3 regions of the Ensifer sp. Root423 genome follow, and region 2 is predicted to be linked to each of the others. Evidence: riboswitches for the same ligand, from Rfam matches in the RefSeq annotation. Region 2 holds a riboswitch; each other region holds the start of a gene.
The links. A riboswitch is a leader RNA that binds a small molecule or an ion and turns the genes downstream of it on or off. The one in region 2 is predicted to bind cobalamin.

Region 1 (7,352 bases), on a different contig from region 2:
ACGCTGATGCGCATCGACCGATCGTTGATCGAAGCGGCCCGAGACTGCGGCGCCTCCGGCTTCCAGATCCTCTGGAACGTCATTCTGCCGCTCGCCAAGCCCGGCATCGCCATCGGCTCGATCTTTGTCGTCACCCTCGTCATGGCGGATTTCTCGACCGTGCAGGTCATGTCCGGCGGCCAGAGCGCCTCGGTGGCGCTGATGATGAAGAACCAGATGTCGCTCTTGCAGTATCCGGCCGCCGCCGCCAACGCGGTGGTTCTTCTGATCGTCGTTCTCCTGATGGTCGCCGCCATCCTACGCGTCGTAGACATTCGCAAGGAGCTTTGACATGCCTCACGAGAAACGCGGCAAGGAATTCTACCTGCTTGCAGCCTTCTTCACCCTGTTCGTGCTGTTCCTCTACGGCCCGCTCTCGGCGGTGCTGATCCTCGCCTTCCAGGGGCCGGACGGCGGTCTCACTTTTCCGCTGAACGGCGTCTCCGTGCACTGGTTCTACAATCTGTTCGAAAGGCAGGCGGTCGGTGATTTCGGCGCTTCGTTCCGCCGGTCCTTCACGCTGGGGCTGATGGTCATGGTGGTCAATGTCGTCGTCGCCCTGCTTGCGGGCCTCGCCTTCCGCCGGCGCTTCCGCGGCGCGACCGCACTGTTCTATCTGACTGTCGCCAGTCTCGTGGTGCCGTCGATCATCATCTCGCTCGGCATCGGCGTCGTCTTCCAGCAGTTCGGCCTGAAACCTGCCTGGTATTCCTCTGGCTTCGGCGCGCATCTGACCTGGACGCTGCCCTTCGGCGTGCTCATCATGTTTGCGGTCTTCAACCGGTTTTCGCCGGCCTATGAAGAGGCCGCTCGCGATCTCGGCGCGACGGCGTGGCAGACCTTTCGCCATGTGCTTTTGCCGATGATCGCCCCGAGCCTGATCGGCGTCGGTCTCTTCGGCTTCACGCTCTCCTATGACGAGTTCGCCCGCACGCTGATGACATCAGGCAGCTACAACACCCTGCCGCTCGAGATCTACGGCATGACGACGAACGTGACGACGCCGGTGCTTTATGCGCTCGGCACGGTCACAACCCTCTTCTCCTTCACCATCATCCTAGTCGCGCTGGCTGTCATACTGATGCTGCGGCGCCGCCAGGCAAAGCTGAGCTAGGACCGATGCGCATTCTGATCGTCAATCCCAACACCACCGCCTCGATGACCTCAAAGGCAGCGACTGCTGCGCGGGCGGTCGCCGAACCCCACACGGAAATCCTCGCCCGCACATCGAAATCCGGTCCGGTCTCGATCGAAGGGCATTATGACGGTGCGATTGCGCTTCCGGGCCTGCTCGCGGAGATCCGTGACGGCGAAGCCGCGGGCGCGGACGCCGCCGTCATCGCCTGCTTCGACGATACGGGGCTTGAGGCGGCGCGCGCGCTAGCCCGCATGCCGGTGGTGGGCTTATGCGAATCCGCTGTCGCAACCGCAGCCATGGTGGCGCAGCGCTTCACCGTCGTGACGACGCTGGAACGTTCGCGGGTGCTGATCGAAAACCTGACCCGGCACTACGGCATGGCGGGCCGGGCGAAGGTGCGCGCCGCCGATATTCCCGTGCTTGAACTGGAGGACAAGTCCTCGAACGCCCTTGCCAAGCTGCGGAGCGAGATCGAACTGGCGCTTCATCAGGACGGCGCCGAGGCAATCGTGCTCGGTTGCGCCGGCATGGCGGATCTCGCCCGCATGCTCCAGGCCGACTACGGCGTGCCGGTCATCGACGGCGTGTCGGCCGCGGTCAAGCAGGCGGAAGCACTGGTGTCGCAGGGGCTTTCGACGAGCAAGCGCGGCTCCTACGCAGCCCCGCTCAGCAAATCCTATTCCGGCTTGGTGAGCGCGCTTGCGCTGCCCCCTGGATGAAGCGACCTGGACACCTCCATCACGGTGGCAAGCATCGCATTCGACGCATCGGCTTCGGCAACGACCCAGTCGCGAAAAGCCTGGATCTTCTTCTGCCGCCTGGTGCTTTGCGGATAGACGAGCCAGTAGGCGCGGCCGTCGCGCACCACGTGCTCGAACGGCCGGATGAGCCTGCCGCTCTTCAGTTCATCCATCAGGAAGGTTGAGACGGCAATCGCAATGCCGTGATCCGCCAGGATTGTGGCGACATCCATCGCCTGGACGTCGAAGATCAATTCGGTGCCGTTGCTTGCCGGCGGTTCGACGCCGGTTTCGATCATCCATCGCCGCCACCAGCTGGCGTTGCCGAAACGCCGGACCCTCAGAACGTCGGCGGGCTCCTTGAGCTGGTGCTTCTCCAGGAAGGAGGGCGTGCAGACAGGCACGTAATCGAGCGGAAACAAAGGAAAGACATCGTTGCCCGGCCAGTCGCCGGCGCCGCTGCGCACCGCGAGATCGACGGCGTCGCGCTTGAAGTCGACCAGCTCGGTCGACATGTGCACCCTGATGCTGATATTGGGATGCGCGGTCTGAAACGAGGCGAGGCGCTGGCCGAGCCAGCTCGAAACGACGGTCGGGAGCACGGAGATGTGCAGGTGATGCTCGGTCTTGTCGGCGATCTCCGAGAAGGCTGCCCCTAAGAGATCGATCGCTTCGGTCACCTTCGGCGCCAACTGCCGCCCGGCGCCAGTCAATCGCATCTCGCGCGGAAGCCGGACGAACAGCGGCGCGCCGATGCGATCTTCCAACAGCCGGATCTGATAGCTGACGGCCGCCTGCGTCATGCTGAGCTCTTCGGCGGCGCGGGTGAAACTCAGGTGCCTGGCGGCGGCCTCAAAAGCGCGCACCGCACTCATGGGAGGAATCTTGCTCATGGAACTGAGATAAGCATTCTTTATGCCAGCATGCGAGAAATCGCTTTGCGCGAAACGGCAAAAACCCTCACTTTTTTCGCGAACACACGACCTCTTAGAGAAGTGAGGATAGCAATGCTTAGCGCAATGCGATCAACGATTTACTATGTTCTGAACTGGGCCGATAAGACCCTCAGCCCCTCCGTTGCCATCGATACCTTCAACGAGTTCCAGCTCCGGGATATCGGCTTGACGCGGGACCAGGAGCACATTCGCCCGCGCATCGGCGATACAGCCGATCCGTGGCACTGGCCCGAGGAAGAGGCCTCATCCGTGCCGCAAACCTCGGCAGGCTGCAAGGGCGCGAGCAAGCCACGGGCCATGGCGGTCTCGCCGCGTGCGCAACCCGGCGAAAACAAGGACGTCAGCATCCTGCTTTGCGATTGAGCGAGTGCCGAGACGCGACGGGCCTGGATCGCCTAGTGCAGCATCCGGCCCGCGTGATGGCTCCATCGAAATTTCTCCCCAAAACCCTGCGAGCGCTGCGGCGCTTGTTGCCGTTTCGGCGGCGAGACGAAGCCCCCGACGGAGAGCCGTTTCAAAGCGCCGTTTACTCTCCGTTATCCACACTGCAAAAGAAAAGACCCTCCGCACGGGCCGTCCGGCACCTCACACCTATTGACGTAGATTTGCGATGAACTACTATATCTAGTGTTCGAGGTTCTTCCGATTCGCAAGGATTGGGAGCTAAGACGGGAATACGGTGCGCCGGCGGGTTTCCGCTGAGGCTATGCCGTAGCTGCCCCCGCAACTGTAGACGGCGAGCGACTGTCCGGATTTGGACCACTGAGGCATGAGGCCTCGGGAAGGTCGGGATGGCAGCTTTGACCCGTAAGCCAGGAGACCTGCCTCGATCACCAAACGTCCACGGGCGGGGTGTCCGGAGGGGTTGAGTGCGTGGCAGGATGAGCCTGCCCGATCATCTCGACGTCTCCCCGGCAGCCCGTCGAAAGCTTCGGGGTGAAGTCATGCCAGTTTCTTCCAGTTCAGATCCACCTTCTGCGGACGGGTGCGCGTTGTTGCGCGCCTGATTGAAAGGCCGCGCCTTGAAAACCCGCATCCGCGGAATTCCTGAGCGCCCGACCAAAACGAGCCGGCCCGGTTGCGTAACCGACCTTGGGCCAGCTTGACGACGTCAACTCCGGTCGAGTCGACCGGGGAGCGATGTTTCGTGTCCAATCGCCAACACCACGGTTCGCGTTCGCGCGATCCGACGACTTTTTGCGCCCATTTGCCAGACCCTACGAGGAACCCATGTCGATCACCGTCTACAGCAAACCAGCCTGCGTCCAATGCACCGCCACAACCCGTGCGCTCGACCGCCAAGGCATCGATTATCGCATCGTCGATATCTCCGAGGATTCCGATGCATTCGCGCTGGTGCAGGGTCTTGGCTATCGGCAGGTCCCGGTCGTCGTCGCCGGCGAGCGGCATTGGGCGGGTTTCCGCCCGGACATGATCAGCGCGCTTTCCTGAAGGACGCGGGCGATGGGCCTGATCGTCTATTTTTCCAGTCGCTCGGAAAACACCCATCGCTTCGTCGAAAAGCTCGGCCTTCGCGCCGCCCGCATACCGCTCAGGGAAAGTATGGACGCACTTACGGTCGCAGAGCCCTATGTGCTGATCGTGCCGACCTATTGCGGCGACGATGGCCGCGGGGCGGTGCCGAAGCAGGTCATCCGCTTCTTGAACGACGCGGGCAACCGCTCTCACATCCGCGGCGTGATCGCAGCGGGCAACAGCAATTTCGGCGCGACCTACGGGATCGCCGGCGACGTGATTTCGGCCAAGTGCCGGGTACCCTATCTCTACCGGTTCGAGCTGCTCGGGACCGACGAGGACGTCGCCAATGTCAAAAACGGGATGGAACGATTTTGGACGTCACGACACTCGAACGCCCCTTGAAGGCGACGGAAGCAGCGCTCGACTATCATGCGCTGAACGCAATGCTGAACCTCTATGACGAAGAGGGACGGATCCAGCTCGACAAGGACCGGCAGGCGGCGAAACAGTACTTCCTCCAGGACGTCAACCAGAACACGGTGTTCTTCCATAACCTCCGGGAAAAACTCGATTATCTGGTGACCGAGGGCTATTACGAGCAGGAAGTGCTGGACCAGTATTCCTTCAACTTCGTGCGCGATCTCTACGATCATGCCTATTCAAAGAAGTTCCGCTTTCCGACCTTCCTCGGGGCGTTCAAATACTACACGTCCTATACGCTGAAGACCTTCGACGGAAAGCGCTACCTGGAACGCTACGAAGACCGTGTCTGCATGGTGGCGATGGCCTTGGCGCGCGGCAACGAGGGGCTTGCCCGCGATCTCGTCGACGAGATCATCTCCGGCCGCTTCCAGCCGGCAACGCCGACTTTCCTCAACGCCGGCAAGAAGAGCCGCGGCGAGCTCGTCTCCTGCTTTCTGCTCCGGATCGAGGACAACATGGAGAGTATCGGCCGCGCCATCAATTCGGCGCTGCAGCTTTCCAAGCGCGGTGGCGGCGTGGCGCTGTCGCTCACCAACATCCGCGAGATGGGCGCGCCGATCAAGCAGATCGAGAACCAGTCATCCGGCGTCATCCCGGTCATGAAGCTGCTCGAAGACAGTTTCTCTTACGCCAACCAACTCGGCGCGCGCCAGGGAGCCGGTGCTGTCTACCTGCACGCCCACCACCCCGACATCATGCGCTTCCTCGATACCAAGCGCGAAAACGCCGACGAGAAGATCCGCATCAAGACGCTGTCGCTCGGCGTCGTCATCCCCGACATCACCTTCGAGCTCGCCCGCAACAACGAGGACATGTATCTGTTCTCACCCTATGACGTGGAGCAGGTCTATGGCGTGCCCCTCACCGAGATTTCGGTGACCGAGAAGTACCGCGAGATGGTCGAGGATGCCCGCATCCGCAAGCGCAAGATCAAGGCGCGCGACTTCTTCCAGATCATCGCCGAGATCCAGTTCGAGAGCGGTTATCCCTACATCATGTTCGAGGACACGGTGAACCGGGCAAACCCGATCGCCGGGCGCATCACCATGAGCAATCTCTGCTCGGAAATCCTGCAGGTGAGCGAAGCGAGCGCGTTCAACGACGACCTCTCCTACAAGCACATGGGCAAGGATATCTCCTGCAATCTCGGTTCGCTGAACATTGCCGCTGCCATGGACAGCCCGGATTTTGGCCAGACGATCGAAACCTCGATCCGCGCCCTCACCGCCGTCTCCGAAATGAGCCACATCTCGTCCGTGCCCTCGATCGAAAAGGGCAACGACGACAGCCACGCGATCGGCCTCGGGCAGATGAACCTGCACGGCTATCTCGCCCGCGAGCGCATTTATTATGGCTCCGAGGAAGGCATCGATTTCACCAACATCTATTTCTACACGGTGACCTATCACGCCATCCGCGCGTCGAACCGGCTGGCGGTCGAGAAGGGCAAGAGCTTCGCCGGCTTCGAAAACTCGAAATACGCGTCGGGTGACTATTTCGACAAATACACCGAGACCGAATGGCTGCCGGCGACCGAAAAGGTGAAGGGCCTGTTCGAGGAAGCCGGCATCTCGATCCCGACTCAGGAAGACTGGCTGGAGTTGAAACGGGCGGTGATAGCTGGCGGCCTTTACAACCAGAACCTCCAGGCCGTGCCGCCGACCGGTTCGATCTCCTACATCAACCACTCCACTTCCTCGATCCATCCGATCGTCTCGAAGATCGAGATCCGCAAGGAAGGCAAGATCGGCCGCGTCTACTATCCGGCCGCCTTCATGACCAACGACAATCTCGAATACTACCAGGACGCCTACGAGATCGGGCCGGAGAAGATCATCGACACCTATGCGGCCGCCACCCAGCACGTCGACCAGGGCCTGTCGCTGACCCTGTTCTTCCGCGACACGGCAACGACCCGCGACATCAACCGTGCTCAGATCCATGCCTGGAAGAAGGGCATCAAGACCATCTACTACATCCGCCTTCGGCAGATGGCGCTCGAGGGTACGCAGGTCCAGGGCTGCGTTTCCTGCGCGCTGTAACCTCGCATTCCAGTAACGGCCCCCCACCCTAGCCCTCTCCCCGCAAGCGGGGAGAAGGTGCTGGCAGGCGGATGAGGGGCACCCCCTCACCGCGCGATGAGGCATACACGATCACAAAGGTTCAACGACATGAACATGCACACCAAACCCGCAAGCCGCATCCGCGCCATCAACTGGAACCGCATCGAAGACGACAAGGACCTGGAGGTCTGGAACCGTCTGACCGGCAATTTCTGGCTGCCGGAGAAGGTGCCGCTTTCCAACGACATTCCCTCCTGGGCAACGCTGAAGCCGGAGGAGCAGACACTCACCATCCGCGTCTTCACCGGCCTCACCTTGCTCGACACGATCCAGAACGGCGTCGGCGCCGTCCGACTGATGGAAGATGCGACCACCCCACATGAAGAGGCGGTGCTTTCCAACATCTCCTTCATGGAGGCGGTGCATGCCCGCTCCTATTCCTCGATCTTCTCGA
Region 2 (7,352 bases):
TTCTCGTTGACGAGGTCGACAAGGCGCTTGATCGAATCCGGATCCATCGCCACTGCGGACGGGTTGCCAGGGTTGACCAGGAACAACGCCTTCACCTTGGGGTTCTCCAGCGCCTTGATGTCTTCGTCGGTGAACTGGAACCGGTCCTCCTGCTCGGCGCTGACGTTGATGGTCTTGAGATCGTAGTCCTCCAGCTCCGGCATTTCGAGATAGGGCGTGAAGATCGGCGTTCCGAGCGCGATCGTGTCGCCGGCGTTAAGCAGGCGGGCGTTCTTCAGTGCCTTGAAGATGTAGCACATGGCGGCGGTGCCGCCTTCGACCGGGTAAAGGTCGAACTTTGCCTTCGGTCGGTGGCCGGCGCACATCGCCCACATCAGGTATTCGTGGGTGATGATCTCGTTGTGGTGCAGCGCCCGATCGGGAACCGGATAGTTGTCGCCGATGATCGAGTCCGTGAGCTCGTGCACGAAGGCGTCCGCATCGAAGCGGAAGGTGGTGATGGCGTAGTTGACGGCGTCGGAAAGCGTCTTTGCCGGCGGGATGCCTTCATCCTCTTCGTCCCAGTCGGCCGTGTTTTGCAGCAGCTTCTTCGTCCACTTTTCGAACCGCGCGTGGGCGCCGTCCTTCGGCGGCATGCCGGCCACACCGGCCTTCGGGTCGTAATAGGCGCGCTTGGCTTCCGTCAGCGCAAACTGGCCGAGCAGGAAGAAGGCTTCGCGAGCGCGTGTCGCCGTCCAGTTCGGGTTGCCGCGGCCGGCATTGAGGAAAGCCTTGGCGGATTTCTGTGAGCTCGACTTGGCGAGCTTGATCAGTTCGTCCTTGATTTCGAACGGGCTGAGATCGGAAAGGCTGTCGTAGAAATTTCTGTCCAACATGGTCCACACTCCCTGTGATCTATGCATTTTGAACGATGGTCGGCTTCGCCCGTTCGCCTCAGGCGAGCATGATGACGATGACGAGGCCGAAGATGGTCAGCAGCGTGTTTCCGATGGCGTAGGGCATGCCGTAGCCGAGCGCCGGCACCTTGCTCTTGGCCGCCTCCTGGATCATGCCGAGCGCTGCCGTCGTCGTTCGCACACCGGCGCAGGCGCCAAACAGGATCGCCGGGTGGAACTTGAAGACATAGTGGCCGAGGAGCACCGAGGCGATCATCGGGATCGATGTGGCGACCACGCCCCAGATGAACAGCGAAATGCCGACCTCCTGCAGGCCTGCGACAAAGCCCGGGCCGGCGCCGATCCCGACGACGGCGATGAAGATGTTGAGGCCGAGCGTGTTCATCAGCCACAGCGCCGGTGACGGGATGCGGCCGAAGGCGGGGTAGGTGGTGCGCAGCCAGCCGAGCACGAGGCCCGCCAGAAGCGCGCCGCCGGAGGTCGAAAGGCCGATCGGGATGCCGCCGATCGTGATCGTCAGCGCACCGATCATCGCGCCGATGAAAAGCCCCCAGCCGAGAAAGGCGATGTCGGTCGTCTCGACAGGCCGGTCGGCAAAGCCGAGCGCCTTGATCGCCGCTTCGACATGGCGTTTCGCGCCACCGATGGTGACGATGTCGCCGCGCTCGACCGTCGTCCCGGGCAGCACCGGGATCTCAACCAGCGAGCGGATGATCTTGCGAGCATAGACGCCGCGCGCCCAATCCATGGTGCTGACTTCCGCCAGCGTCTTGCCGGCGAGCGCCTTGCTGGTCACGTAGACATCGAGGACTTCGGCTTCCGCGTTGAGCAGCTCCTTGTCCTCGACCTCGAGCAGCTTGTTGTCGAGGTTTTCGACGAGCAGCGAACGCCGGCCCGAAAAGGCGACGACGTCGCCCGGCTGCAGCACGGTGTTGCCATCGGCCTCGATGATCTGGTCGCCGCGCCGCAGGCGCTCGACGAAGACGCGGATCCCGGGAAGGATGTCCTTGACCGGTTTTCCGGTGAGCCCGCTTGCCGCGTCGACGCGATAGGCCCGGAGGCCGAAGTCGTGATAGGCGCGGGTAATGCCGGGCTCGCTGCTTTCGCTGCCACCGCCGAGCTTGGCCTCGTATTCGCGGCAGGCCGCCGGAAGGTCGATGCCAAGAAGCTTGGGACCGAGCTGGGCGAGGATGATCGCCGAGCCGATCGTGCCCCAGATATAGGTCACCGCATAGGCGATCGGGATCTGGTCGGCAAAGGTCTTGGCCTGCTCCGGCGTCAGCCCGAGCGAATTGATCTGGTCGGTCGCAACCCCGATTGCAGCCGAGATCGTCTGCGAGCCGGCATACATGCCGGCGCCATAGCCGAGCGGCAGCCCGGCAATCAGCGCGCAGAGATAGGGAACGACGAGGCACAGCACCAGCACGGAGAGCGCAAAGGCGATCTGTTTCGGTCCATCGGTGCTCAAGCCCCGCACGAATTGCGGCCCGACGCCGTAGCCGACGGCGAAGAGGAAAATCAAAAACAGGGTGGATTTCAGGTCGCCGGAAACCTGGATACCCAGCTGTCCGATGAGAACGCCCGCAAGCAGCGTGGCGGTGACATTTCCAAGGTTGAACCCCGCGACCTTGATCGGACCGATGAGGAAGCCGATGCCGAGGGCGAGGAAGACGGCGACAGGCGGATAGGTCCGAAGCGTGTCGACGAAGAAATCAATGGGATTCACTGATGCTATTCCCTTCTGAAAGTTGAGTTGCCGTCACTTCATTTCGGGATCTGCGCGGCTAAGTTGAGCTTGTTTCCGAGGCTTGTCGATGCCCAATCTTAATCCCGGCAATTGTCGCTTCGGTTGTCGAAATTCTCAACGGGCATAGGGTTACGTGAGCGTAACGTATGTTACATTTCAGCGTTTTTACTTGGGGTTGGGGATCGAGGCCGCCGCGATGTGTCGGTCGCATTCGATCGCAAGACCGCGGCACTGGCCCGGATCGCGATGGCACTTCAACTCTGGTGTTGTAATTCGTAACGTTATCTCCCAACGTGAGGCATGAGGCGTTTTCTCTTGGTTATGCTTGGAAAAGTTGCTGGGCACGGAACGGCGCGTCTTGCTGCTTGCGATAGGGGCGGCAGAATTTCGTGGGCTTGAGAAAAAAGCGGTGTCGTCTCCGCAAGGCGGCCGGTTCGTAAGGTGACGAGGAGGGGAAGCAATGATGGACGAGGTTATCCGAAGGCTCGGCGCACTTGGCGTTCAGCTCCCGACGCCGCCGAGGCCGCTCGGCGCCTATCGCGCGGTGATCGAGGCGGGTGAGATGCTTCATGTTTCGATGCAGGGGCCATTGCTGGACGGGCGCTTCGTGCATACGGGGCTGCTCGGGCGCGATGTGACCATCGACGAGGGGCGCAAGGCCGCAGAGTTGGCAGTGCTCAACGCGCTGGCGCAGATCCATGAGCATCTCGGCCGTTTCGAGCGTATTCGCCAGATCGTCCGGCTGGAGGGACATGTCGCCTGCACTGAGGATTTCCTGGAGCACCCGAAGGTACTCGACGGTGCTTCCGAGCTTCTGGCGGCCGCCTTTGGCGAAAGGGCTGGCCATGTTCGCTCCGTCTGCGGCGTGCGCAACCTGCCGGGCAACGCCTCTGTCGCGGTGACGCTGACGGCCGAACTCTTGCCGCCGGAGTTCTGAGGTAGCACGGCACGTCTTTTAGCGTGGTCGCTATCGCGGGCGTCGGATTGTGTCCGGCGCCCAATTTTCGACTTGCGCTACGTAATGTTATTTTATAACAAATCTCGCATGACGAAACGCCGCATGTTGATAGATCCCTCCCGCCTGTGTCGTGCGGTTGTCTCATCCGCCGATTCATGCGAGGAAGGCGTTGATGGTGCTGCGTCCGCGACAATGCGGAAGCGGCTGAAAAGGGAACACGGAACGGACGACCCTGATGGGGCCGAGACCGTGGCTGCCCCCGCAACTGTGAGCGGAAAGCGCATTCACACCATGTCACTGGTCGAAGACCGGGAAGACGTGGATGCGCCACGACCCGCGAGCCAGGAGACCTGCCATCGAACCGATCAACCACAACGGACGGGGTGTTCCGATGGAAAAGAACTGGCTTTCATACGACGGTTTTCCGTCCTCTTGCCGTTTCGCCATCTCTTGCCGTCAGTCCGGCGGAGGGCAGGAATGGCTGAGCCGAATTTCCGACAGCACAAGATAACGGTCTGCACCGATTGCCGCTTCACCGGCGGCCCATGCGTGCCCGGTGCCGAGCTGATCAAGCGGCTCAACCTGAGCATCGCAGCGCTCGGCGCACCGCTCGATCGCGATTTCTCGATCGCCGGAACGGTCTGCATGGCGGCCTGCACGCGGCCCTGCACCATCGCCTTCCAGGCGACGGGGAAGGCGACCTATCTCTTCGGCGACGTCTCGCCGGAAGAGGACATCGACGATCTCGTGCGCTTTGCCACAACCTATGCCGAGCGTGGCGATGGCATGACGCGGGCGGCGGAACGGCCGCGCGGGCTGAAAGGCAAGACGCTTGCCCGCATTCCCGCGGCGATGCTCGTCTCCGAAGATCTCGGCGGGCACTTCCAATGAGGTCGCGCAGAGGAACGAACCCATGAGCTGCAACGCAACGGGTGCAGCCCTCACGGTCGAGGGCCTTCGCTGGGGGCCGCGTTCGGGCCTGACGCTGGTCAACGACATCGGCTTTGCGATCGCGGCCGGCAGCCGGCTTGCGATCCTCGGGCCGAATGGCGCCGGCAAGACCTCGCTTCTGCGCTGCCTCTACCGGGCGGTGCAGCCGAATGCCGGCCGTGTTTCGGTCGATGGCGTCGATCTCTGGTCGATCTCGGCCCGCGAGGCGGCAAGGACAATCGCCGTCGTCTTGCAGGAGATGCCCGGCGATTTTCCCTTCAGCGTGCGCGACGTCGTGATGATGGGACGCATTCCGCGGCGGGAGGGCTTGAGCGGCTGGAACGATTTCGACCGCGAGCGGGTGCAGCACGCGCTCGCGCATCTCGATCTCGCCCATCTTGCCGGTCGCCAGTTCTCGACGCTTTCGGGCGGTGAGAAGCAGCGGGTGCTGATCGCCCGCGCGCTGGCACAGGAACCGCGCATCATCATCCTCGACGAGCCGACGAACCATCTCGACATCCGCCACCAGCTCGAAATCCTCGAGCTCTTGCAAACGCTGAAACTGACAATCGTCTCGACGCTGCACGACATCAACCTCGCCGCCGAGTTTGCGACAGATGTCGCGATCTTGACCGCCGGGCGGCTGACGGCCTTCGGCCCGCCCGAAGAGGTGCTCAGCCCCAGCGAGCTTTCGGCCGCCTTCGGCGTCACCGCCACCGTTCACAATGCCGCTGCCGGCGGCGCCCGCTTTTCCTTTTCACTTCCTCGACAGGGATCGATTTCATGAAGATCAATATTGCCCCATTTTCCCTTCTTTTCGTGCTTGCCGCCGCCACGCCGGCGCTCGCCTATCCGGTCACCGTCAAGAGCTGCAACCGCGAGGTGACCTTCGACGCGGCGCCGAAGCGGGCGATCGCCAACGACGTCAACCTGGTGGAGATGATGCTGGCGCTGAGGCTCCAGGACCGCATGGTCGGCTATACCGGCGTTTCCGGCTGGAAGACGCTGGACGAGAAGCTGCGCGAAGGCGTCAAGGAACTGCCGGAGCTTTCGGAGAAATATCCGACCAAGGAAGTGCTGCTCAACGCCGATGCCGATTTCCTCTTTGCCGGCTGGAACTACGGCATGAAGGTCGGCGGCGAGGTCACGCCCGAGACATTGGCGCCCTTCAAGATCGGCGTCTACGAGCTGACCGAATCCTGCATCCACGTGATGGCCAAGCAGAAGCCTGATATGAACGACATGTTCGTCGATCTTCTCAATCTCGGCCGCATCTTCGGCGTCGAGGATCGCGCCGAGACGCTGGTTGACGGCTATCGCCGCCAGCTTGCCGAGATCACCAAGGCGAACGCCGGCAAGGCTAACCCGACGCGGGTCTTCGTCTATGATTCCGGCGAGGAGAAGCCGTTTACTTCCGGTCGCTTCGGCATTCCGACGGCGATGATCGAGGCCGCCGGCGGCGCCAACATCATGGACGACGTGGAAAAGAGCTGGGTGGAAATCTCCTGGGAACCGGTGATCGAGCGCAACCCGGAAGTGGTGGTCATCGTCAACTACGGCGAGGTGAAGGCCGAGGACAAGATCGCCTTCATGAAGAACAATGCGGCCTTCAAGAATGTCGATGCCGTCAAGAACGATCGCTTCGTCGTGCTCGATTATGTCGAAGCGACGCCAGGCCCGCGCAACATCGACGCCATTGCCAGGCTTGCCAAGGCCTTTCAGGGCGAGGGCCTGTAAGCGATGCTGGCTGAGGATGCGTCGCCTGGTCCCGTCGCCGTTTCACGCCTAGCGCCGGCACGGGCGCTGAAGGCGGGTGCCGGTCTCATGGCGGCGCTTTTGCTGCTGGCCTTGACCGTCACGGCCGGCGTATCGCTCGGCTCGGCGCCGATCCCGGTTGCGACCGTCTGGTCGATCATCGCCAGCAAGATTTCTCTGGGCAGCGTCGAGGCTTTCTGGTCGGCGGGGCGCGAGAGCATCGTCTGGGACGTGCGCCTGCCGCGCGTCATGCTGGCGGGCCTCGTCGGCGCCGGGCTGGGGCTGACTGGCGCCGTGCTGCAGGCGGTCACGCGCAATCCACTTGCCGATCCGCATCTGCTCGGCGTTTCCTCCGGCGGCGCGCTCGGCGCGATCGTGGCGCTGCTGCACACCGGCATGATCCTCGGTCTTGCCACGGTGCCGCTCTTTGCCTTTGCCGGCGCGCTGCTCGCAACCGTGCTCGTCGCCTTCGTCTCCCGCGTGCTCGGGAGCAGCGCCGACCGTCTCGTGCTGGCCGGCGTCGCGGTCGCCTTCGTCTTGACATCCGTCGGCAACCTCATGATTTTCCTTGGGGACCCGAGGGCGACCCATACGGTCATCTTCTGGATGCTCGGCGGTCTTGGCCTGGCGCAATGGTCGCAGCTCGTCTATCCCGGCGTGGTGCTTTTCGCGTCCCTCGGCTGGCTGATGATCCGGGCGCGCGAAATCAATGCGCTCGCCATGGGCGACGAAACCGCGATGACGCTCGGCATTCCCGTGCGCCGCTTCCGGCTGACGCTGTTCGTCGTCACCGCACTTTTGACCGGGGTGATGGTCGCCTTTTCCGGCGCGATCGGTTTCGTCGGGCTGATGGTGCCGCATTTCGTGCGGCTTCTGGCCGGCAGCGACAACGTGCGGGTCATTCCGCTCTCGGCCTTCTTCGGGGCGCTGACGCTCATCCTTGCGGATCTGGCCGCCCGCGTCATCATGGCGCCGGAGGACATGCCGATCGGCGTCGTCACCGGGCTCGTCGGCGGCATCGCCTTCATTGCCATCCTGAAGCGACGCGCGTAAGGCGGGTAGGAAC
Region 3 (7,352 bases), 240 kb from region 2:
CGCGAAGAGCCTTCCGATGTTGCCGCCCGCGCCTATTCCGGCGAGACCCCGGTCTTCGGCCCGGACTACCTGATCCCCTCGCCGTTCGATCAGCGCCTTATCCTGCGTATCGCGCCGGCGGTTGCGAAGGCAGCCGAGGAAAGCGGCGTCGCCACCCGTCCGATCCAGGACTATGACGCCTATCTCGACAAGCTGAACCGCTTCGTCTTCCGCTCGGGCTTCATCATGAAGCCCGTCTTTGCCGCCGCCAAGAACGCCCAGAAGAACCGGGTTATCTTTGCCGAAGGCGAAGACGAACGCGTGCTGCGCGCCGCCCAGGTGTTGCTCGAAGAAGGCACGGCCCGCCCGATCCTGATCGGCCGTCCGCAGATCATCGAGACGCGCCTGCGTCGCTATGGCCTGCGCATCCGTCCGGATGTCGATTTCGAGGTGGTCAACCCCGAAGGCGATCCGCGCTACCGCGACTATGTCGAGGACTATTTTGCCCTCGTCGGCCGTCTCGGCGTCATCCCGGAAGCCGCCCGCACGATCGTGCGCACCAACACGACCGTCATCGGCGCGCTCTCGGTCAAGCGCGGCGAAGCCGATGCGTTGATCTGCGGCGTCGAAGGGCGCTACAGCAAGCACCTGCGCGACGTATCGCAGATCATCGGCAAGCGCGACGGCGTGCTCGATTTCTCGGCCTTGAGCCTGCTGATCTCGCAGCGCGGCGCAACTTTCTTCACCGACACCTATGTGAGCTACTGCCCGAGCGCCGAAGAGATCGCCCAGACGACGGTCATGGCGGCACAGGAAATCCGCCGCTTCGGCATCACCCCGCGCGCCGCCCTCGTCTCGCATTCGAACTTCGGTTCGCGTGATTCGGAGAGCGCCACCAAGATGCGCACGGCGCTGCAGCTCGTGCGGGAACTCGCGCCCGATCTCGAGGTCGACGGCGAAATGCACGGCGATGCGGCGATCTCGGAAGCGTTGCGCCAGCGCGTCATGCCGGACAGCAGCCTGTCGAGCGAAGCCAACCTGCTGGTCTTCCCCAATCTCGATGCCGCCAACATCACGCTCGGTGTCGTCAAGACCATGACCGACAGCCTGCATGTCGGCCCGATCCTGCTCGGCTCGGCGCTTCCCGCCCATATCCTGTCGCCGTCCGTCACCTCACGCGGCGTCGTCAACATGGCGGCTCTGGCGGTGGTCGAAGCCAGCCATCCGGGTTGAGATGGCAACGCGGAGATCGCCACCGGTCTTCGCTGCATTCGGGCGCCATGCCGGCGCCGGCAAAACCGTATCCGGATGTCGCGCCTGCTTCAGGCGCGGCATCGCTGGTTTTGCAGATCACCCGCGAATCAGCCCCTGTCACGCGGCCGATCGACGACTACAATCAAGGCGTGCACAATTGGTATTACACACCAATCGGGAAAGTTTGCGCTGGACAAAAGGTGAACCTCTAACCATGCTGGGGCCTCGGACGAGATTCGGTGTTGTGGCATGACTGAGCAGCAGGCTGCCCTCGACATGCTGGAAATCCTGGAATGTGGCGGCTGTGTCGAGCCCGCTCATTTCTTCACATTGATGCGTCGAACCTTCCGCATTGCCCATCTTCTCTATCTCGAAGCGGAGCCCTATGCGGACGAGCTCAAGGTTTGCCGGCTGCATCACACCTTCGGCGCCTACGCTGCCGAGATCTACCATGCCCGCAGCCTTCACCGGATCGATCCGATCCTGAAGCTGGCGCTTGGCGGCGTGCGGCCGGTGGAATGGACGATGGCACGGCATCGCTTCCCGGAATGCGAACCGTTGTTCCAGGCAGCCCAGGAAATCGGCATATCCACTGAGGGCGTCGCCTTGCCATTGCCCTCGCCCGCCGGGCGCATGGCGTTGCTCGCAATCAACGTCAACATGACAGCCGGCGAATGGACGACCTATCGCCGCCATCACCTGCGCGATTTCCAGCTGGCCGCCAATCTCTTCCATGCCGCCATGCTGGAGCACGGCGCCATGGCCGGCAGCATTTCGACCCGAGAGATGCGGTTGACCGGCCGCGAGACCGAGGTCCTGACCTGGGCCGCCGCCGGCAAGAGCTATTGGGAAATCGCCACGATCCTCGGCATTTCCGAGCGCACCGTGCGCTTCTTCATGACCAATGCGCGACGCAAGCTGAATGTCGTTTCCAACACTCAGGCTGTGGCACAGGCCGTACGACACGCTCTGATACCCTCCGTTTGACACCCGACAATACGCCTCCACCGAAACCCCTCGAAATCTAGTGGCAAATATCGCGCATTTGAACTGTCGCTAGCGACAGTTACGCAACCGCCGCGAGCCTGACAGCATCGCCCCATCCCCAAACTCGGATGGAGAAAACGATGATCAGGATCCTGAACGGAAAGACCCGCGCACAACACCCGGCGGCCGTCGACGACATGTTCCGGTTGCGCAAGCGCGTCTTCCACGACTTCCTGAAATGGGACGTGCAGACCGAAGGCGACTGGGAAATCGACAACTACGACCAGGCAAACCCGCTCTACGTCCTGTCCTATGCGCCCGATACCGGCCGGCTGCGCGGCGCGCTTCGCCTCCTGCCGACACTCGGCCCAAACATGCTGGACGATACCTTCCCGATCCTGCTTGGCGATAATCCGGAAATCCGCAGCGCTTCGGTCTGGGAATCCAGCCGCTTCTGCATCGAGCCCGAGATCTCGCAGGACCGCGCCTCGAACCAGGTGACGGTCGCGGCCGCCGAACTGATGTGCGGCGTCGGCGAGCTGGGCCTTGCTTCCGGCATCAGCCACATCGTCACGGTGACGGATGTGTTCCTGGAGCGCATGTTCCGGCGCATGGGATGCCCGGGCGAGCGTATCGCCGAACCGCATCGCATCGGCTCCGTTTTCGCGGTTGCCGTCGCCTGGGAAGTAACGCCGGATCTGCTCACGCGGATGAAGGCGGTCGCTGCCATCGAAGGTACCGTGCTCGAACGTCCGATGTCGCTGGAAACCGCCCGCGCCGCCTAAGCGCGTCAGTCGATCTGCGCTGTTAACGCAAACCGTCGCTTGTCGTTGCACGATCACCGACAAGCTCTATGATGGAGGCGAAACAGGAATGCCGCTGGCAGCCACCCGCAGAAGGTCGGCGCCGACCTGGCAACAGGAAGAGACTTTCGCCCGTGTTCACGCGCATGAAACACGTCGCTGCGGCCCTTGTGCCTCTGGTTCTGATCGGTGCCGGTCCGTCACTGGCATCGACGGCCTGCGACCGACTGAACGCGCGGCTCGCGCAACTGCCTGACTACGTCGCCAGCAATGCCGATGCGCGCGACTACGCAAGCGCGATCTCGCGGCAGAATATCGAGCTGCGGCGGGCAAAGAACGACCGCCGCCGCGCGGGTTGCGGTGGCGGCAACGCCATTGGCTTCGACGGCGGCGACCCCGACACCTGCTACGGCCTCAACAGCCTGATCGCCGAGATGGAAGACAATCTGCGCATGCTGAAGTCCGAGCGCGAGCAGATCGTCGCCGGCGGCAGCGACGACAGCCGGCGCCGCATCCTCGCCGCGCTGGAGATCAACGGTTGCTATGGTGACCGCGAGGAGTTCGCAAGCGTGGAACCGGACGTGCCGGAAAGCCACCGCAACATCGTTGCCGACCTGCCGCCGGAAGACGCCTACGGCCCGATGCTCGGCCGAGGCGAAGACGGCTACGCACCGCAGGAGCGCTACTATAGCGGCACGCTCAGAACCATGTGCGTGCGTACCTGCGACGGCGCCTTTTTCCCGGTTTCTTCAGATGCGACGCCGGCCGATTTCCCGCGCGACGAGCAGGCCTGTCGGGCGCGCTGTCCGGGGGCTGAGACCGAGCTCTATTTTCACGACCTCAACACGGAAGAGAGCGACAAGATGGTCTCGGCCGTGACCGGCCGTCCCTATACCGAAATGCCCAACGCCTTTGCCTATCGCACCCGCGCTGTCGGAAAACCCGGCCAGTGCGGCTGCCAGATACCGCAGACCGCCTCGACCACACCGAAGGCAAACGGAACGAAGATCGGTGACGACCAGTCGTCGATCATCGTCATCGAGACCAAGAAGCCGGAAGCGGCGAGCAATACCGCCAAGGCGCCGGCCGAAGAGCGGCCTTATGATCCGTCGAAGAACAAGGTTCGCGTCGTCGGCCCGACCTACCTGCCGCAGGAAGAAACCGCCATCGACCTCAAGCATCCGAAGGGACCGGCCTATCAGCCGGTCCAGAATTGATCGGACGAGGCCTTACGCCTTCTCCTTGCTGCGTCCCCATCCGTCTTCGAAAACCAGCTCGTCGAGCGGCAGGCGCTGGCGCCAGCCCTTCACAGCGAGTTCCGGCTGCTGATAGAGGCGATCGACATAGCCGAGGCAGAGCCAGGCAACGATCTCGATATGATCTGGGATGCCGAGAATCGCCTTGATCTCGGCCTCGTGGAAAATGCTCACCCAGCCGACGCCCACCCCTTCGGCCCGCGCAGCAAGCCAGAGGTTTTGCACGGCGCAGACGGTGGAATAGACGTCCATCTGCGGATTGTGGGTGCGCCCGAGTACGACGGCACCGCCGCGCGTGCGGTCGCAGGTGACACAGATGCTGAGCGGCGCCTTGCGGATGCCTTCCAGCTTCAGCGCACGGTACTTGGCCTGTTGTTCCGCCTCGAACATCAGCGCGGCCTCGTCATTGGCGCGGCGAAACGCATGCCAGACGCGCTCACGCGTTTCTTCCGCCCGCACCAGCACGAAGTTCCACGGCTGCATGAAGCCCACGGACGGGGCGCTGTGCGCAGCGGCCAGCAGGCGCCCGATCAGATCTTCCGGCAATGGCGCGGGCAGGAATTCATCGCGCACGTCGCGACGTGTCTCGATGGCACGGTAGACGGCCTCCCGCTCTGGCAACGAAAAGGCGCCGGCAGCCGCAAGGCCGCCCTTCGGTTCAGTCAGCATCGTTCGATCCCCAACAATGCGAAACCTCCCGCCGTCCACGCGGGGTTCGGTCTATCTCGCCAGGCCGGTCTTCTGACTTCGGTTCAACCGATCACCTCGCCTTCCCAGATCGATTGAAGATCCAGTGGCAAAACCTTGAATCAATTCAAGGCTCTCTTAGACGCGATCGTCCCCGTCACAGCGTTGGGCACGTTCCGGAATGACACCGGATTCCCGATTCTCCCGCTTTCGCGGGCACCTGACGACGGCACTAAGTGCACAGCCGTTTGAGAAAGACAAGCGGCGCCAACCCGGTCGAGACATGGCGCGCCACTTTCCGCCGGCTACTGTCGAGCTTAGTCGTTTGCCTCCGCCTCAAAGCGGAGCGACCGGATGCGGCGAGCCGTCATAGGCGCCCCAGACCGACTGATCGAAGCAAATCACCGATCCGGTCATCAGCCCGGACTCGGCCGACGACAGATAGGCGCAGGCCCGCGCCACTTCGGCCGGATCGACGAGCCGACCGAAAGGCTGGCCGGCCGCCGCCTTTTCAAGCCAATCGGCAGCCGCGCCATGAAACTCGCGCTGGATGCGGTCTTCGCCTTCGGACGCCATCCAGCCGATATTCAGGCCGTTGACGCGAATGCGGTTGCGAAGAAGCGCATAAGCCGTGTTTTTGGTCAGCGTTTCGAGGGCGCCTTTCGACGAACAATAGGCGGCAATGAACGGCTGGCCGGCCATCGCCGACATCGAGCCGATGTTGACGATCGTGCCCTCGGTCTTCTCCCGCCGCATGATCTTCACCGCCTCCTGCATCAGGAAGAACGGCGCGCGCACATTGATCGCGAACATGCGGTCGAAGAGTTCGGGCGTGGTGTCGAGGATCGTGCCACGGTCGGTGATAGCTGCGGCGTTGACCAGCGCATCGACCCGGCCGAATTCCGCGTCGCAAGCGGCGACCACCTTGCGGGCGTCCTCTACTTTTTCAAGATCGGCCTCGACATAGACGACTTTCGCGCCGCTTGCCTTGCCGATCTGCTCGGCCTTCGCCCGCCCCTTGGCGGCGTTGCGGCCGCAGATGACGATGCCTTCAGCGCCGCGCTCGGCGAAAAGGCCAGCAATCGTCGCGCCCAGTCCCTGCGTACCACCGGTGACGATGGCGATCTTGCCTTGCAATTGTCCACTCATCGAATTCCTCCCTTGGAAATGATCGTTTGAAACGGCTGCGGCTCCCGGCTGAAACACACCGGGAGCCTGTCAAATTGTAACTCGCTCGTCAGCTCAGCTTGCGCTTCGCCTGCGCCTCCAGCACCGAGAGAAACTCTTGTTCGCCCGTCCCCGCAGTGAGAGCCTCGCGCATCAACTGCGCCTGCGTCTTCGGCGCCAACCCGCCGAGTGGCGGATCCCGGTCGAGATTGGTGGGGAACGAATAGCCCTCGGCACAGGAGGAGATCGCGTTGGCCGCTTCCGCCTGCGTCAGCGTCCCGCCCGCCAGCAAGGCCCGCAAGGCCGGATAGAGCGTCGCGCTCATGGTCAGTCGGTCAACGGTTTCCATTGCGCGACCGAAGGCCGAAGACACCTGCAGCAGGTTGGCCACGCGGCGGATATCCCGGGAGCGGTTGGTGCCGGCGGCATGGAAGAGCGCCGGGTTGAAGAAGACAACGTCGCCCTTTTCGAGCGGAAGCTGCACATGGTGTGCGTCGAAATAGGCGCGGAATTCCGGCCGGTTGAGCGCCAGATAGCCCGGCACATAGGTTTGGCTATAGGGCAAGAACAGCGTCGGTCCGCTTTCGAGCGGCATGTCGCGATGGGCAACCGCCCCCTGCAGCGTCAGCACCGGTGAAAGCCTGTGCACATGCGCCGGATACTGCTCGATCACGGCCGCGGTCTGGAAGCCGAGGTGATAATCCCGGTGCGCCGATTGCGCCGCACCGCCAGGATTGACGCGATTGACCTGCGCCGTCATCTGGTAGTTCGGCCCGAGCCAAGCCTCGCTGACGAGCGCTATGACGGCATTGCCGTAATAGGAGGCGAAATTCTCCGGCGCGTTCAGGCAGTGCTTTTCCAGCGAGTTCCAGATGCGGTCATTGGCACCGGGTTTGGCGAAGTGATCGCCGCCGCCGCTGTTGCTTCGATGTTGCTCTTCGATGATGGCGTCAAAGACCCCGCTTGCGACGTCGATTGCTGTCGTATCGGCAAAGGCGCGCTTGAAGACCGCCACGCCAGGCCCGGTCGCCAGTACCTCGCAGATCTCCGCCAGAACAGAACGCCGCGCCTCGGCATCGCCGCACGCCGCAATCAGCGCGGCGCTGTCATATATCAGGATATTCTTTTCGCAGCCGGAAGCATGGGGGTAGTCGGACAGACTGGTTTGGCGTTCGACTTCCGCCCGGAACGCTTCGAGATCGCATGCCTCTTCGGTGAG

Region 1: it holds a riboswitch for cobalamin, as region 2 does, so the genes downstream of both, nrdH (glutaredoxin-like protein NrdH) here and ASD01_RS02650 (DUF1636 family protein) in region 2, are expected to answer to the same signal.
Region 3: it holds a riboswitch for cobalamin, as region 2 does, so the genes downstream of both, bluB (5,6-dimethylbenzimidazole synthase) here and ASD01_RS02650 (DUF1636 family protein) in region 2, are expected to answer to the same signal.

Annotation. Positions count from the first base shown of each region.
Region 1 is NZ_LMEG01000043.1:125,585-132,936, reverse strand. It holds gene ASD01_RS25970 (ABC transporter permease) at 1-330, shown strand, start outside; gene ASD01_RS25965 (ABC transporter permease) at 332-1,153, shown strand; gene ASD01_RS25960 (aspartate/glutamate racemase family protein) at 1,159-1,896, shown strand; gene ASD01_RS25955 (LysR substrate-binding domain-containing protein) at 1,854-2,792, opposite strand; gene ASD01_RS25950 (hypothetical protein) at 2,937-3,236, shown strand; cobalamin riboswitch at 3,491-3,716, shown strand; gene nrdH (glutaredoxin-like protein NrdH) at 4,104-4,325, shown strand; gene nrdI (class Ib ribonucleoside-diphosphate reductase assembly flavoprotein NrdI) at 4,338-4,754, shown strand; gene nrdE (class 1b ribonucleoside-diphosphate reductase subunit alpha) at 4,724-6,877, shown strand; gene nrdF (class 1b ribonucleoside-diphosphate reductase subunit beta) at 7,007-7,352, shown strand, end outside.
Region 2 is NZ_LMEG01000001.1:524,032-531,383, forward strand. It holds gene ASD01_RS02635 (bifunctional aspartate transaminase/aspartate 4-decarboxylase) at 1-875, opposite strand, end outside; gene aspT (aspartate-alanine antiporter) at 934-2,622, opposite strand; gene ASD01_RS02645 (RidA family protein) at 3,104-3,580, shown strand; cobalamin riboswitch at 3,758-3,973, shown strand; gene ASD01_RS02650 (DUF1636 family protein) at 4,079-4,492, shown strand; gene ASD01_RS02655 (ABC transporter ATP-binding protein) at 4,515-5,318, shown strand; gene ASD01_RS02660 (ABC transporter substrate-binding protein) at 5,315-6,268, shown strand; gene ASD01_RS02665 (FecCD family ABC transporter permease) at 6,356-7,339, shown strand.
Region 3 is NZ_LMEG01000001.1:759,482-766,833, reverse strand. It holds gene ASD01_RS03810 (NADP-dependent malic enzyme) at 1-1,212, shown strand, start outside; gene ASD01_RS03805 (helix-turn-helix transcriptional regulator) at 1,483-2,220, shown strand; gene ASD01_RS03800 (acyl-homoserine-lactone synthase) at 2,361-3,005, shown strand; gene ASD01_RS03795 (DUF2865 domain-containing protein) at 3,170-4,240, shown strand; gene bluB (5,6-dimethylbenzimidazole synthase) at 4,253-4,948, opposite strand; cobalamin riboswitch at 4,994-5,205, opposite strand; gene ASD01_RS03785 (SDR family oxidoreductase) at 5,303-6,115, opposite strand; gene ASD01_RS03780 (phytanoyl-CoA dioxygenase family protein) at 6,204-7,352, opposite strand, start outside.